Regions from separate parts of the Thermoanaerobacterium xylanolyticum LX-11 genome, predicted to be linked through region 2. Evidence: riboswitches for the same ligand, from Rfam matches in the RefSeq annotation. Region 2 holds a riboswitch; each other region holds the start of a gene.
The links. Region 2 has a riboswitch for S-adenosylmethionine ahead of THEXY_RS09365 (methylenetetrahydrofolate reductase). Riboswitches for the same ligand answer to the same signal wherever they lie in the genome.
Positions count from the first base shown of each region.

Region 1: linked by a shared signal. The riboswitch ahead of THEXY_RS03150 (homocysteine synthase) and the one ahead of THEXY_RS09365 (methylenetetrahydrofolate reductase) in region 2 are both predicted to bind S-adenosylmethionine.
Region 3: linked by a shared signal. The riboswitch ahead of THEXY_RS03725 (methionine ABC transporter ATP-binding protein) and the one ahead of THEXY_RS09365 (methylenetetrahydrofolate reductase) in region 2 are both predicted to bind S-adenosylmethionine.

Region 1 covers NC_015555.1:632,989-637,281, forward strand. The annotation lists gene polX (DNA polymerase/3'-5' exonuclease PolX) at 1-1,574, shown strand, start outside; SAM riboswitch class I at 1,649-1,751, shown strand; gene THEXY_RS03150 (homocysteine synthase) at 1,881-3,173, shown strand; gene THEXY_RS03155 (Nramp family divalent metal transporter) at 3,348-4,293, shown strand, end outside.
Region 2 covers NC_015555.1:1,913,942-1,918,234, forward strand. The annotation lists gene THEXY_RS09360 (homocysteine S-methyltransferase family protein) at 1-747, opposite strand, end outside; gene THEXY_RS09365 (methylenetetrahydrofolate reductase) at 761-1,663, opposite strand; SAM riboswitch class I at 1,718-1,812, opposite strand; gene THEXY_RS09370 (DUF362 domain-containing protein) at 1,962-2,891, shown strand; gene THEXY_RS09375 (sugar phosphate isomerase/epimerase family protein) at 2,917-3,714, opposite strand; gene THEXY_RS09380 (glucose-6-phosphate isomerase) at 3,808-4,293, opposite strand, start outside.
Region 3 covers NC_015555.1:762,044-766,336, forward strand. The annotation lists gene spoVB (stage V sporulation protein B) at 1-86, shown strand, start outside; gene THEXY_RS03715 (MetQ/NlpA family ABC transporter substrate-binding protein) at 119-964, opposite strand; gene THEXY_RS03720 (methionine ABC transporter permease) at 979-1,656, opposite strand; gene THEXY_RS03725 (methionine ABC transporter ATP-binding protein) at 1,643-2,665, opposite strand; SAM riboswitch class I at 2,742-2,842, opposite strand; gene THEXY_RS03730 (BglG family transcription antiterminator) at 3,056-4,293, shown strand, end outside.

The DNA.
Region 1 (4,293 bases), 1.3 Mb from region 2:
AGAAATTAATAAAAGAAGATAGATTAAAAGATGTGAAGGGTATAGGTGATGCGCTTAATAAAAAGCTTACAGAGCTTATTACTACAGGCAGACTTGAATACTATGAAAATCTTAAAGCATCGATACCTGAAGGCTTAATTGAGATGTTGAAAATACCAGGTCTTGGACCTAAAAAGATAAAAACATTGTATGACAAATTGGATATAAAGACGGTTGGTGAATTGGAATATGCCTGTATTGAAAATAGACTTGTTGAATTACCTGGATTTGGTGAAAAAACACAGAAAAAAATCCTTGAAGGTATACAATTTATAAAACAGTTTAGTGGTAAGCATCTATTTATGGATGCATATTTAGAGGCCACATCATTAAAACAATATCTTGTTGATAGTGGATTGACAATAAGATGCGAGATTGCGGGAAGTTTAAGGCGAAGAAAAGAAACGGTGAAAGACATAGATATTCTTGCTACGTGTGACAATCCTGAGAAGCTAATGGACGTATTTACAAAATATGAAGGTATAAGGGATATTGTTGCCAAGGGAGAAACCAAGACTAGCGTAATATTGAAATCTGGCATAAATGTAGACTTAAGGGTTGTTAAAGATGAGGAATTTCCATATGCATTGCACCATTTTACCGGTAGCAAAGAGCACAATACAGCTATGAGGCATAGGGCAAAGCAAATGGGAATAAAAATGAATGAATATGGACTATTTAAAGATGATTTGCTTGTTAAATGCTATGATGAAGACGACATATTTAAAAGTTTAGCTCTTCAATATATTCCACCGGAACTTCGAGAGAATATGGGTGAAATTGAAGCAGCAGAAAAAGGATTACTTCCCATATTAATAGATGAAAAAGACATCAAAGGGGTTTTTCATGTACATACGATATACAGCGATGGTGCAAATACAATTTCTGAAATGGTGAATGCTGCACGAGATTGCGGTTATAAAATTATTGGTATTACAGATCACAGTAAATCTGCATTTTATGCAAATGGACTTAAAGAAGAAGATGTTTTAAGGCAATTGGATGAAATTGATGAATTGAATAACAAGTATAGTGATATAAAAATATTAAAAGGCATAGAATCTGATATATTAAAAGATGGTTCACTTGATTATGACGAAGATATATTGAGAAGACTTGACTTTGTCATCGCATCTGTTCATTCTAACTTTAAAATGACTAAAGACGACATGACAGAGAGAATAATAAAAGCTATAAAAAATAAATACACAAAAATCATTGGACATCTAACAGGGAGACTTCTCCTTGCAAGAGACGGTTATGACATTGACGTGTATAAAATTATAGATAGTGTTGCTGAATACGGGAAAATAATTGAAATAAATGCAAGTCCATACAGGCTTGATTTGGATTGGAGATATATAAAATATGCAAAAGAAAAAGGTGTAAAATTTGCAATTTGCCCAGATGCACATAGGATAGAAGGACTTGATGATATGAAATATGGCATCGGCATTGCACGTAAAGGTTGGCTTGAAGCGAAAGATGTGATAAATACGTATGAATATGACGAATTAAAGAAGGTTTTAAAATAAAATTCCAAGAAAACCTATTGACATTAATGATTTAAAGTGTTAATATAGTTTAAAATACAAATTGAATATGAAACCTCTTATCAAGAGTGGTGGAGGGACTGGCCCGATGAAACCCGGCAACCGGCATATATAATGCGTCTGGTGCCAAATCCTGCAGGGAAACCTGAGAGATGAGAGGAGCGGCGCAAACTTAGCCCTCTTCTACATCGAAGAGGGCTTTTAATATACCAAAATGAAAAGAGGTGCATTATAAGAATCAATTTAATTTGTTTATTTAAATTAAAATTATATAGAGGAGAGATTTAGATGAGTGAAGAAAGAAAATTAAAATTTGACACATTGCAGGTGCATGCGGGGCAAGAACCAGATCCAACTACAGGTGCAGTGGCAGTGCCAATTTATCAAACATCGTCATATATATTTAAAGATACTGAACATGCCGCTTCTTTATTTAGCCTTAAAGAACCAGGTAATATTTATACAAGAATTATGAATCCCACCAATGATGTATTTGAAAAGAGAATAGCAGCCTTAGAAGGTGGTGTTGGTGCTGTTGCGACAGCTTCTGGCTCTGCTGCTATAACATACTCGATTTTAAATATAGCAAGTGCAGGTGATGAAATAGTATCTGCCAGCACATTATACGGAGGAACATACAATCTTTTCGCTTTAACGTTGCCTAAACTTGGCATTAAAACGACATTTGTAGATCCAGATGATCCAGAAAATTTCAGAAAAGCAATAACAGACAAAACAAAGGCATTGTATATAGAGACGATAGGAAATCCCGGGATAAATATACCTGATTTTGAGGTTATAGCAAAAATAGCCCATGAGAATAAAATACCGCTAATTGTAGACAACACATTTGCAACGCCATATCTCTTCCGTCCGTTTGAATACGGGGCAGATATAGTAGTACATTCAGCGACAAAATTTATAGGAGGCCACGGAACATCAATAGGCGGAGTAATAGTAGATTCAGGAAAATTTGATTGGGCAGGAAGCGGAAGATTCCCTGAATTTGTAGAGCCAGATCCCAGCTATCATGGAATCAAATATGTTGAATCATTTGGACCTGCCGCATATATCACAAAACTGAGAGTACAGCTTTTAAGAGATACTGGTGCATCTTTAAGTCCATTCAATGCATTTTTATTTTTACAAGGATTAGAGACTTTGTCATTAAGAGTCCAAAGACATGTGGAAAATGCACAAAAAGTAGCAGAATTCTTAGCAAGCAATCCCAATGTGACGTGGGTAAACTATCCTGGACTTAAAGAAAACAAATACCATGAGCTTGCAAAGAAATACCTGCCGAAGGGTGCAGGAGCGATATTGACATTTGGAATAAAAGGTGGAATAAATGCTGGAATCAAATTCATAAACAGCCTTGAATTATTCTCATTGCTGGCCAATGTTGGTGACGCAAAGTCTTTGGTAATTCATCCAGCAAGCACGACACATTCGCAATTAAGCGAAGAAGAATTATCATTAGCAGGTGTAACCCCTGACCAAATAAGACTTTCAATAGGCATAGAAGACATCGACGACATATTGTATGACCTTGATCAAGCACTTAAAAAAGCAGCAGAATAAATATTATAGAGCTCTCTTCAGAATAGAAGAGAGCTTTTGATATTGCAGTACGGTGAAATATATTGTATAATCTAATTGAGAATGAATTTCAGAATCAAAGAATTGTAAAAATTGAATTTGCTTTTCTTATGGTTTACTGAGGTTAAGAAAAATTTATGCAGAAGGGGTGCTTAAATGCCTTTGAACGAAAACGAACATACACTATCTCATGAATTTGAAGGATCAAAAAAGAATAAATCTACTATTCTATTACTACTTGCAACAATAGGCCCAGGGCTTACTGTTATGTTAGCAGATACTGATGCAGGATCTATTATAACATCGGCACAGTCGGGTGCTAGATGGGGTTATAGCTTGTTGTGGCTGCAATTTTTGCTTATTCCAATTTTATATTTTGTGCAGGAGCTTACAACACGTATTGGAATAACGACTGGTAAAGGGCATGGCGAATTGATCAAGGAAAAGTTTGGTGCAGGTTGGGCATGGTTTTCAGTTTTAACACTTGTGGTTTCTGCTATAGGTGCTTTAGTCACAGAATTTTCTGGTATTGCCAGTGTTGGCTTATTGTTTGGCATACCAAAGTGGATAAGCATATCACTTGCATCAATCTCCTTAATATTAATAACAGGCTTTGGACGTTATACTATTGTTGAACGCATAGCTATATTTATCGGATTATTTGAACTAAGCTTTATACCAGCGGTTATACTAGCACATCCCGATACTTCGTCAATAATAAATGGGATTATCGGACAGAAGCCTTTCTACGATGAATCTTATAGGCTTCTTATAGCAGCCAATGTTGGAGCCGTAATAATGCCTTGGATGATATTTTACCAACAAGGCGCTGTGATAGACAAAAAATTAACAGAAAAATCGATAAGGTTTAGCCGCATTGATACTGCTGTCGGTTCAGTTGTAACTCAGATAATCATGGCGGTTGTACTTGTATTAACGGCTGCCACTATTGGACGGATAAATCCAAATGTTTCACTTACGAATATTCAGCAGATTGCTGATTCACTTATACCATTTGTAGGTCAGGTTGGTGGCAAAATCTTATTTTCAGCAGGTATTATCGGTGCTTCTTTGATAGCAGCTGTTGTTGTTTCATTGGCAA
Region 2 (4,293 bases):
AATGTCGTAAAGAGTCAATCCATCCTCTAAATGAGGCATTCCTGCATTTGGCTGCGCCAAAATTGGTATCCTTGAAACTTCAGCCATCTTCTTCACTATGTCTGCCATCATGTCAGGTCCCGTAGAGCAATTGACACCTATGGCATCAAGGCCAAGCCCTTGAAGACTTACTACTGCTGTAACAGGGTCTGTCCCCATAAGCGTCCTTCCATCTTCTTGAAACGTCATGGTACAAATTACCTTTAAATTAGCATTTTCCTTTACAGCGAGAATAGCCGCCTTCGCTTCTAATATATCTGACATAGTCTCAATAAGCGCCAAATCGGCACCGGCTTTTTCCCCTTCTACAGCAACCTCTGCAAAAGCATTATAAGCCTCGTCAAATGTCAGCTTGCCAAAAGGCTCCATCAGTTCGCCAATAGGTCCCATAGAAAGAGCAACAGCTTTATCACCAGCAGCTTTTCTGGCTATCTGCACTGCACTTTTGACTATTTCAGGCAATTTATCCGAAAGATTGTAGGATCTTAATTTTATCCTATTAGCGCCAAATGTATTTGTCTCAATAACATCTGCCCCTGCATCTATATACGACTTGTGGATTTCGTACACAATATCTGGATGTAAAAGATTGTAATATTCTGGGCATTCTCCTGTTTTAAGTCCTTTTTTCTGAAGCATAGTGCCCATTGCTCCGTCAAAGACGATTATGCTATTCTTTAAATTCTTAAAAATATCCAATTGCAACATCTCCTTATGATGACTACAATACTTCTTCTATATCATTTTGTCTCATGTTCTTTACGCCATTTACAATGTCAACAACTATATCTGTCTTGCCAAGTGGCATAATATGAACACCACCTACTTTATCTTTTATCTTGTTTATAAATTCTATTGCAATTTTTATCCCTTCACCTTTTTCACCGTCTTTTAACCTGTCTATTATTTTTTCAGGTATCTCGATGCCAGGCACCTTTTCGTTCAAGTTTAAAGCCATCTTATAGCTTTTAAGGGGTAGTACCCCTACTAAAACTGGAATATCAAATTGCTTTACAGCATCAAGAAATCCGTATAAAATCTCCTCATCGTAAACAGGCTGAGTCTGTATGAAAGATGCTCCACTTTCTATTTTCGTCTTTAATTTTTCTATTGATTCAGGTCTTAAATCATTTGGATTTGCTGTTGTTCCTATGCAGAAATTTGTAGATGATTCTAATTTATTTCCACTGTAATCAAATCCATCATTTAGCGACTTTGCTATCTTCACAAGACCTACAGAATCTACGTCGTACACGCCTGTTGCCTGTGGCACATCACCTCGCTTTGGATCGTCTCCTGTAAGGGCAAGGATATTTCTAACTCCAAGAGCATATGCACCCAAAAGCTCTGCTTGAAGACCAATAAGATTTCTGTCCCTACATGTTAAGTGAAATATGGTTTCTATGTTTAGATGATTTTGCAAAAGATGCGCCAATGCAATAGGGCTCATTCTCATATTTGCCATAGGACAATCAGTTATATTTAAAGCATCTGCTATTCCATATAATTTTTTCGCTTCTTCAATAGAATTTGAAATATCAGCTCCTTTTGGCGTCGATATCTCCACAGTTATGACAAATTGCTTATTTTTAAGCTTTTGACACAAATTTTCAGAATTTTGCAAAACGGCCCCTCCTTAAAATAAAAAAACTCTTCGCCAAAAGAAGAGATATTTTTGCTCCCATCTTTCAGCGATATGCTGCTGGAATTGGCACCGTGATATCCGGTTGCCGAGCTTCATAGGGCCAGTCCCTCCGCTACTCTTGATAAGAGTTTACTATATTAATTTATTAAATTATATGATACCGTCCTCTGGTACAATTGTCAATGAAATATTTGTTGAAATGTTAAAATTACTTAGGCTTTTTGCTTAGATATTTTAATTTTTGATAAAATGCAAATCATATATATGAGGTGATTTTATGAGGTACAGAAAAATTGTAGAACCAGTAGTAGCAATAGCATCTGGCCCTGATGAGATACAAAACTTAAATACCGCTTTAAACTTATTACCTTTGCAAAATCTAATCGAAGCAGGCAATACCGTTGTAATAACGCCGAATTTCGTTAAAAGCAAGCCTCCTCAAAGCGGTACGATAGTAGGACCAGATACGTTGAGAGCCCTTATAAGATACGTAAAATCCAAAAATCCTGGCAGGATTGTTATTGCCGCTGGCTCTGGTGGAGATCCTACACCTAAAGTTTTATCTGACAATGGATTTGATAAAGTCATTTCAGAAGAAGGCATCGAATTTGTAGATTTAAATTATGGCCCTTACGTAGAATTGCTGCTGGACGACTGTCTTTTAAAATCCACAAAAGTAAATGAACTTTATGAAAAAATGGATGTACTAATTTCATTCACTCAAATGAAAATGCACGAAGAAGCTACAGTATCGCTTGGAATCAAAAACATAGCTTTAAGCTGGCCTCCCGCAGAAATACATGGATTTCCCAAAAAAAATTTAGGCATACACGATGACCTTCACAATTTCATAAGGGCCATGGTTGAAAAAATATCTATAGATCTTACAATATTAAGCGGTCAAGAAGCGATGATAGGCACAGGGCCATCAGAAGGAAAGCCTATCAATGCAAACATGATAATAGCAGGAACAGATCCTGTAGCAACAGATACAGTAGGTGCCAGAATGTTCGGACTTATGCCTCAAGGCGTCAACTACTTGTTTCAATGTGCTAAAAGAGGTGTAGGTACGGGTGAGCTTAAAAACGTCACTATTAAAGGCATACCATTACAACAAGCCGAACTGAATTTCTCTACGCTGGCATATGGCTATGGCATCGCCCTAGATTCAAGCGGAATAAAGCAAATGGTACCCGGTAAAGCTTAAAGGATAAGGGTTTACTCCCTTATCTTTATCTTTCAAAGATGCTTTTTAGGTATTCAATGCCTTCTTTTAAATCATCAATATCTTTATAGTTGTTTCTGTAGATTTCCATTATAATAGATCCAGTGTAATCCAATTTTTTTAACTCTCTATTAAGCTTTGCAAAATCAAATGTTCCTCTGCCTGGAAGGTACAGATTGCCCCAATCATCGTAATCGCATAAATGAACATTGATAAGTTTATCACCCATTGATTTTAAGTATTCAAATGGGTCTTCCTTGCTTTTCATCGCCTGCTTTATATCTAAGGTGAAATAAACATTTCTGCTTTTCACAGACTGTTTTATTGATGTAGCAAATTCCGGATACGAAAACCAGCACCAATAGACATTTTCCCAAGAAAATTTAATCCCATATTCTCCTGATGTATCAGCTATATAATCCACATATTTCGCAATCTTGTCAAAATCAATATTAGGCGTCGTGTCCTTTTTAACGGCAGGTCCGTGAAAAACGTAAATCTTTGCCTTAAGTATCTTTGCTGCTTTCAAGACTTTAATGAGCATCTTTGAGGCATCGTTCCTTTGCCTTTCAGTTGCTGAAAAAAGCTGCGGTTCAAATTGAGTTCCTATCGCATGTACTGAATTAACTTCAATGCCGTATCTATCTAAATCATCCCTCATAGCTTTGCAATAATCTTCATCATATTCGCTGTAAGATTCCAAAAAAACTTCCACATTTTTTATGCCTATTTCAGCTATTATCGGTATTGTCTTCTCAGTAAGAAATTCAGGATAAAAACAAGCCGTAGATATGCCTACTTCCATTTCATCACCATCCAAAAACAATTCTCACATATTATATTATACACAAAACCTTTCTGACAAAAAAAGATATGCCAATCGGCATATCTTTCATAACTATCTTTTTAGTCTTTTTTCCAATTCCTCTTTTTCTTTTTCATAACCAGGTTTGCCTAAAAGTGCAAACATGTTTTTCTTGTACGCTTCAACACCTGGTTGATCAAACGGATTGACGCCATTTAAATACCCGCTTATTCCACAAGCCATCTCAAAGAAGTATACAAGGTATCCAAAATTGTAAGCTGATATCTCAGGCACATTCACAATTAGGTTAGGCACTCCGCCGTCATTGTGAGCAAGCACTGTCCCTTCGAAAGCTTTCTTGTTTACGAAATCAACTGTCTTACCCGTCAAGAAATTAAGCCCGTCTACATTATCCTTGTCTTCATTTATCGTTATTTCTTTAAGTGGCTTTTCAACATTTATGACAGTCTCAAATATTATCCTGCTACCATCTTGAATAAATTGTCCCATTGAGTGTAAATCTGTTGAAAAATCCACTGATGCCGGATAAATACCTTTATGATCTTTTCCTTCACTTTC
Region 3 (4,293 bases), 1.2 Mb from region 2:
TTTTAGTTTACATTGCATCATGTCAACTTATAAAGCTTCCATATTTAGAAGATTTAAATAGACTTATATTTTCAAGGAATAAATAATAAAAACCCGCTTTAAACGGGTTTTTTTAATGTTAAAAGGCAGGAACTATAGCGCCTTTGTATTTGTCTTCTATAAATTTCTTGACTTCATCAGAATTTAAGGCTTTTGCTAATTTTTGTATTGCTGGGTCATTTTGATTGTCTTGCCTTACAACTAACACATTAGCATAAGGAGAATTTTTGTCCTCCATAAAAATTGCATCCTTTAAAGGATTTAAGTTTGCCTCTAATGCAAAATTAGTGTTTATAATGGCCAAATCTACATCTTGAAGTGTCCTTGGAAGCTGAGGTGCTTCAAGCTCTACAATCTTTAAATGCTTTGGATTATCCACTATGTCTCTCGGGGTTTGTGTAAGACCATTTGGATCTTTTAACTTAATTAACCCTTCTTTTTGCAGTAAAAGCAGCGCTCTTCCTTCATTTGTAGCATCGTTTGGAACAGCCACTGTTGCACCGTCTTTTAGTTCATCTTTTGACTTAATCTTTTTTGAATATGCCCCCATCGGTTCTACATGCACTTTGACTAATGGCACCAATTTTACATTGTTTTTCTTCTCAAAGTCCTCAAGGTATGGAACGTGTTGGAAGAAATTTGCGTCGATTTGCTTGTCGACAAGTGCAGTATTTGGCGTCACATAGTCGGTAAATTCTTTTATTTCAAGGTCTACGCCTTCTTTTGCAAGAATAGGCTTTACTACATTAAGTATTTCTGCATGGGGGTTTGGTGTTGCACCAACGACTATCTTCGTCATTTTAGTAGAGCTATCTGTGTTTGAGTTTGCATTAGATGTAGTAGATACGTTATTTGATTTTGTGCATCCTGATAAGATAAATGCAAATGTCAATATGAGAGTGAGAAATAAAAATGATTTTTTCATCACATACCATCCTTTCATCTTTTATCAACTTTTTTTGCAAGATAATTTCCAATTCTTTGTACAATTTCTACAAAGATTATTAAGACTATGATTGTAGCTATAAGCACATCTGTCTGAAACCTTTGGTAGCCATATCTTATAGCCAGATCTCCTAAACCACCTCCTCCAATAGCACCTGCCATAGCAGAATACCCTAAAATATTTATAACCGTAAGAGTTATTCCCAATATAAGTGATGGTAATGATTCTGGAATCATGACTTTAAATATTATCTGTGGTATTGATGCACCGACAGATATAGATGCTTCAATGACACCCCAGTCTACTTCTTTAAGAGATGATTCTATGACTCTTGCAACAAATGGAGCTGCAGCAACTGACAATGGTACAATAGCAGCAGTAGGCCCTATAGTTGTGCCAACAATAAGCCTTGCCAATGGGAAGATTGCGATTATGAGGATTATGAACGGCACTGACCTCATGACATTAATTACAGTACCTAATATCTGATTTAACTTTAGGTTTTCCTTTATATGGCCTTTATCTGTTATGACGAGTATTATGCCGAGAGGCAGTCCTATGATTACTGAGAAAAGTGTTGAGAAAAATACCATGTACAAAGATTCCCAAAGAGGCTCCTCCATAAGTTGCCACAAGTTTAACAGATACTGCAATGTATTAGATGACACCATTTTTAAGCACCTCTATTCTAAGACCATTATTTTCTAAAAATTTTATCGCATCTTTTATGGAATTTTGTTCACCGCTTATTTTTATTAGGAGATTTCCTACTTGTGAGTTTTGCACTCTTTCGATATTTCCTGAAATGATATTCACTTCAACATCGAAATTTTTTATCATGTGAGATATGACAGGCTGGTTGCTGCTGCTGCCAAAAAACGATAATCTTAAGACTTCCTCGTTTGGGTTATCGTCATCAAGCAATATGTCTGGTGGAAGTTCAGCTATCATATCTTTTAAAAATCTTTTAGATGTTTCTGTTGAAGGGTTTGAAAAGATGTCTATTACATTTCCTTCCTCGATTATTCTGCCGTCTTCCAAAACTGCCACTTTGTCGCACAGATTTCTTATGACAGACATTTCGTGCGTTATTACCACGATTGTAATTCCATATTGCTTGTTTATGTCCTTTAAAAGATTTAAGATGGATTCTGTCGTTGTAGGGTCTAAAGCGGATGTGGCTTCATCAGATAGAATTATGTCTGGATTGTTTGCTAAAGCTCTTGCGATTCCTACCCGTTGTTTTTGCCCGCCAGATAGCTGTGCAGGGTATGCGTACTTTTTATCTTTTAAATCTACTACATCCAGCAATTCATCAACGCGCTTTTTTATGGCAGAATCGCTGACTTTCGAGATCTTAAGAGGAAATGCTATGTTCTCATACACTGTAGAGTTCATCAAAAGATTGAAATGCTGAAATATCATGCCAATCTTTTTTCTCATATTTCTCAGTTCTTTTGGCTTTAACTTTGTCATTTCTACGCCGTTTATCAGTATGCTGCCAGATGTAGGTTTTTCCAACATGTTGATGCACCTTATCAATGATGATTTCCCGGCACCGCTTAGACCCATTATGCCATAAATTTCACCATCGCTTATAGTTAAGTTGATGTCCTTTAAAGCTACTACATCTTTTCCGTTTGTGTTGTAAACTTTGCTTAAGTTTTTTATTTCGATCAAATCATTTCACCTTCTTTTCGCAAATTTAATTTAAAAAAGCAATAAAAAAAACCTCCAATGAAAGAGGTTTTGTCCTCTCTCATCTCTCAGCAATCGCTGCAGGAATTGGCACCATTGCACATACGTGCCGGTTGCCGGGTTTCATCGGGCCAGTCCCTCCACCTCTCTAGATAAGAGAATAATTTCGTTTTTAGTTGTTAAAATGATTATATAGGATGGATGTTGAAAAGTCAAGCAAAATTTTCATGCGACAATATTAAATTTTTGTCATAATAAATCTGACAGCGTGTTCACAAGTTTGTGTTGATTTAATTAATAAATTGATTATAATTAAGATGAAAGATAAGTTAACTTATTAATAATTTGTCATAGATGAAAGGACAAATATCTATGAAAGAGTTAAGTAGGCGCCAATTAGAAATCTTCAAAAAGGTTCTTTCAAAAGAAGTTTCCAGTTTGGACGATATCGTCATTTTGTACAAGTTAAGCAAAAGGACTGTTTACAGGGAAATAAATACAATAAATGAATATATAAAAGAATACAATTTGAGGCTTAAAAATGACGGTGGAGCATTAGTCTTAGAAGGAACTGATAATGATATCGAAAAATTCAAATTCGATGTAATAGGTTATAGGCCAAGCATTGACGCTGATAAAAGGCGAAAGCTGATACTGTCTGAGCTTTTGCAGATGAAAGAACCTGTAAAACTTGAGTACTTCGCTAAAGAATACAATGTGACTACCGCAACAATAAGCTATGACATTAAAGAGATCGATAAATGGCTAAACAAGCAAAATGTTACAATTGTAACTAAGCCTGGTGTTGGCATATACGTAAAAGGCGATGAAAACAATATAAGAAGGGCTATTATAAATTTTTTGTATGACAATGTAGAGACAAAAGACCTAATTGAGTTTTTAAATAAGGGGTACAATAATATAAACAAACTTAGTGAAGACATAAATGACAGGCTGCTTAGGCTTATAGACTATGATACGGTTTTAAAGATAGAGAAGGCTATACAAAAATTGGAGAAATCCCTTAATTACGAATTAGCAGAAAGCTCGTACATGGGGCTTACAGTGCATCTGGCATTGGCGCTAAAAAGAATAAAAGAAGGCGAAAAGATAAAAATAGGTAATGAAAGCCTTTATGAGCTTAAAAAGTCGGATGAGTTCGAATTTGCAGAAATGCTTGCCAGGTTTTTGGAAGAAGAATTCGACATTTCTATTCCGGAAGATGAAATCGGTTATATAACGATTCATCTACAAGGAGCAAGGTACAGGGCAAATACCGAAGACGTAAATGACGAGCTGCTAAATGAAATACTGCAGGAAATGATCAGCGTTGCAGAAGATGAATTTGGCACTGACTTCAAAGATGATATGATGCTTTTAAGCGGTTTAAAGACGCACCTAAGGCCTACTATCTTTAGACTTCGCATGGGTCTTGCGATTAGAAACCCGCTTATAAATGACATTAAAGAACGGTACAGCAGTTTATTTGAAAAATGTATATCTATTGCAAATGTGATTAAAGACAAGCTTAATGTTGATGTGCCTGATGATGAGATAGGATATATTGCGATGCATTTTGGCGCATCCATAGCAAGAAAAAGCGATATGAC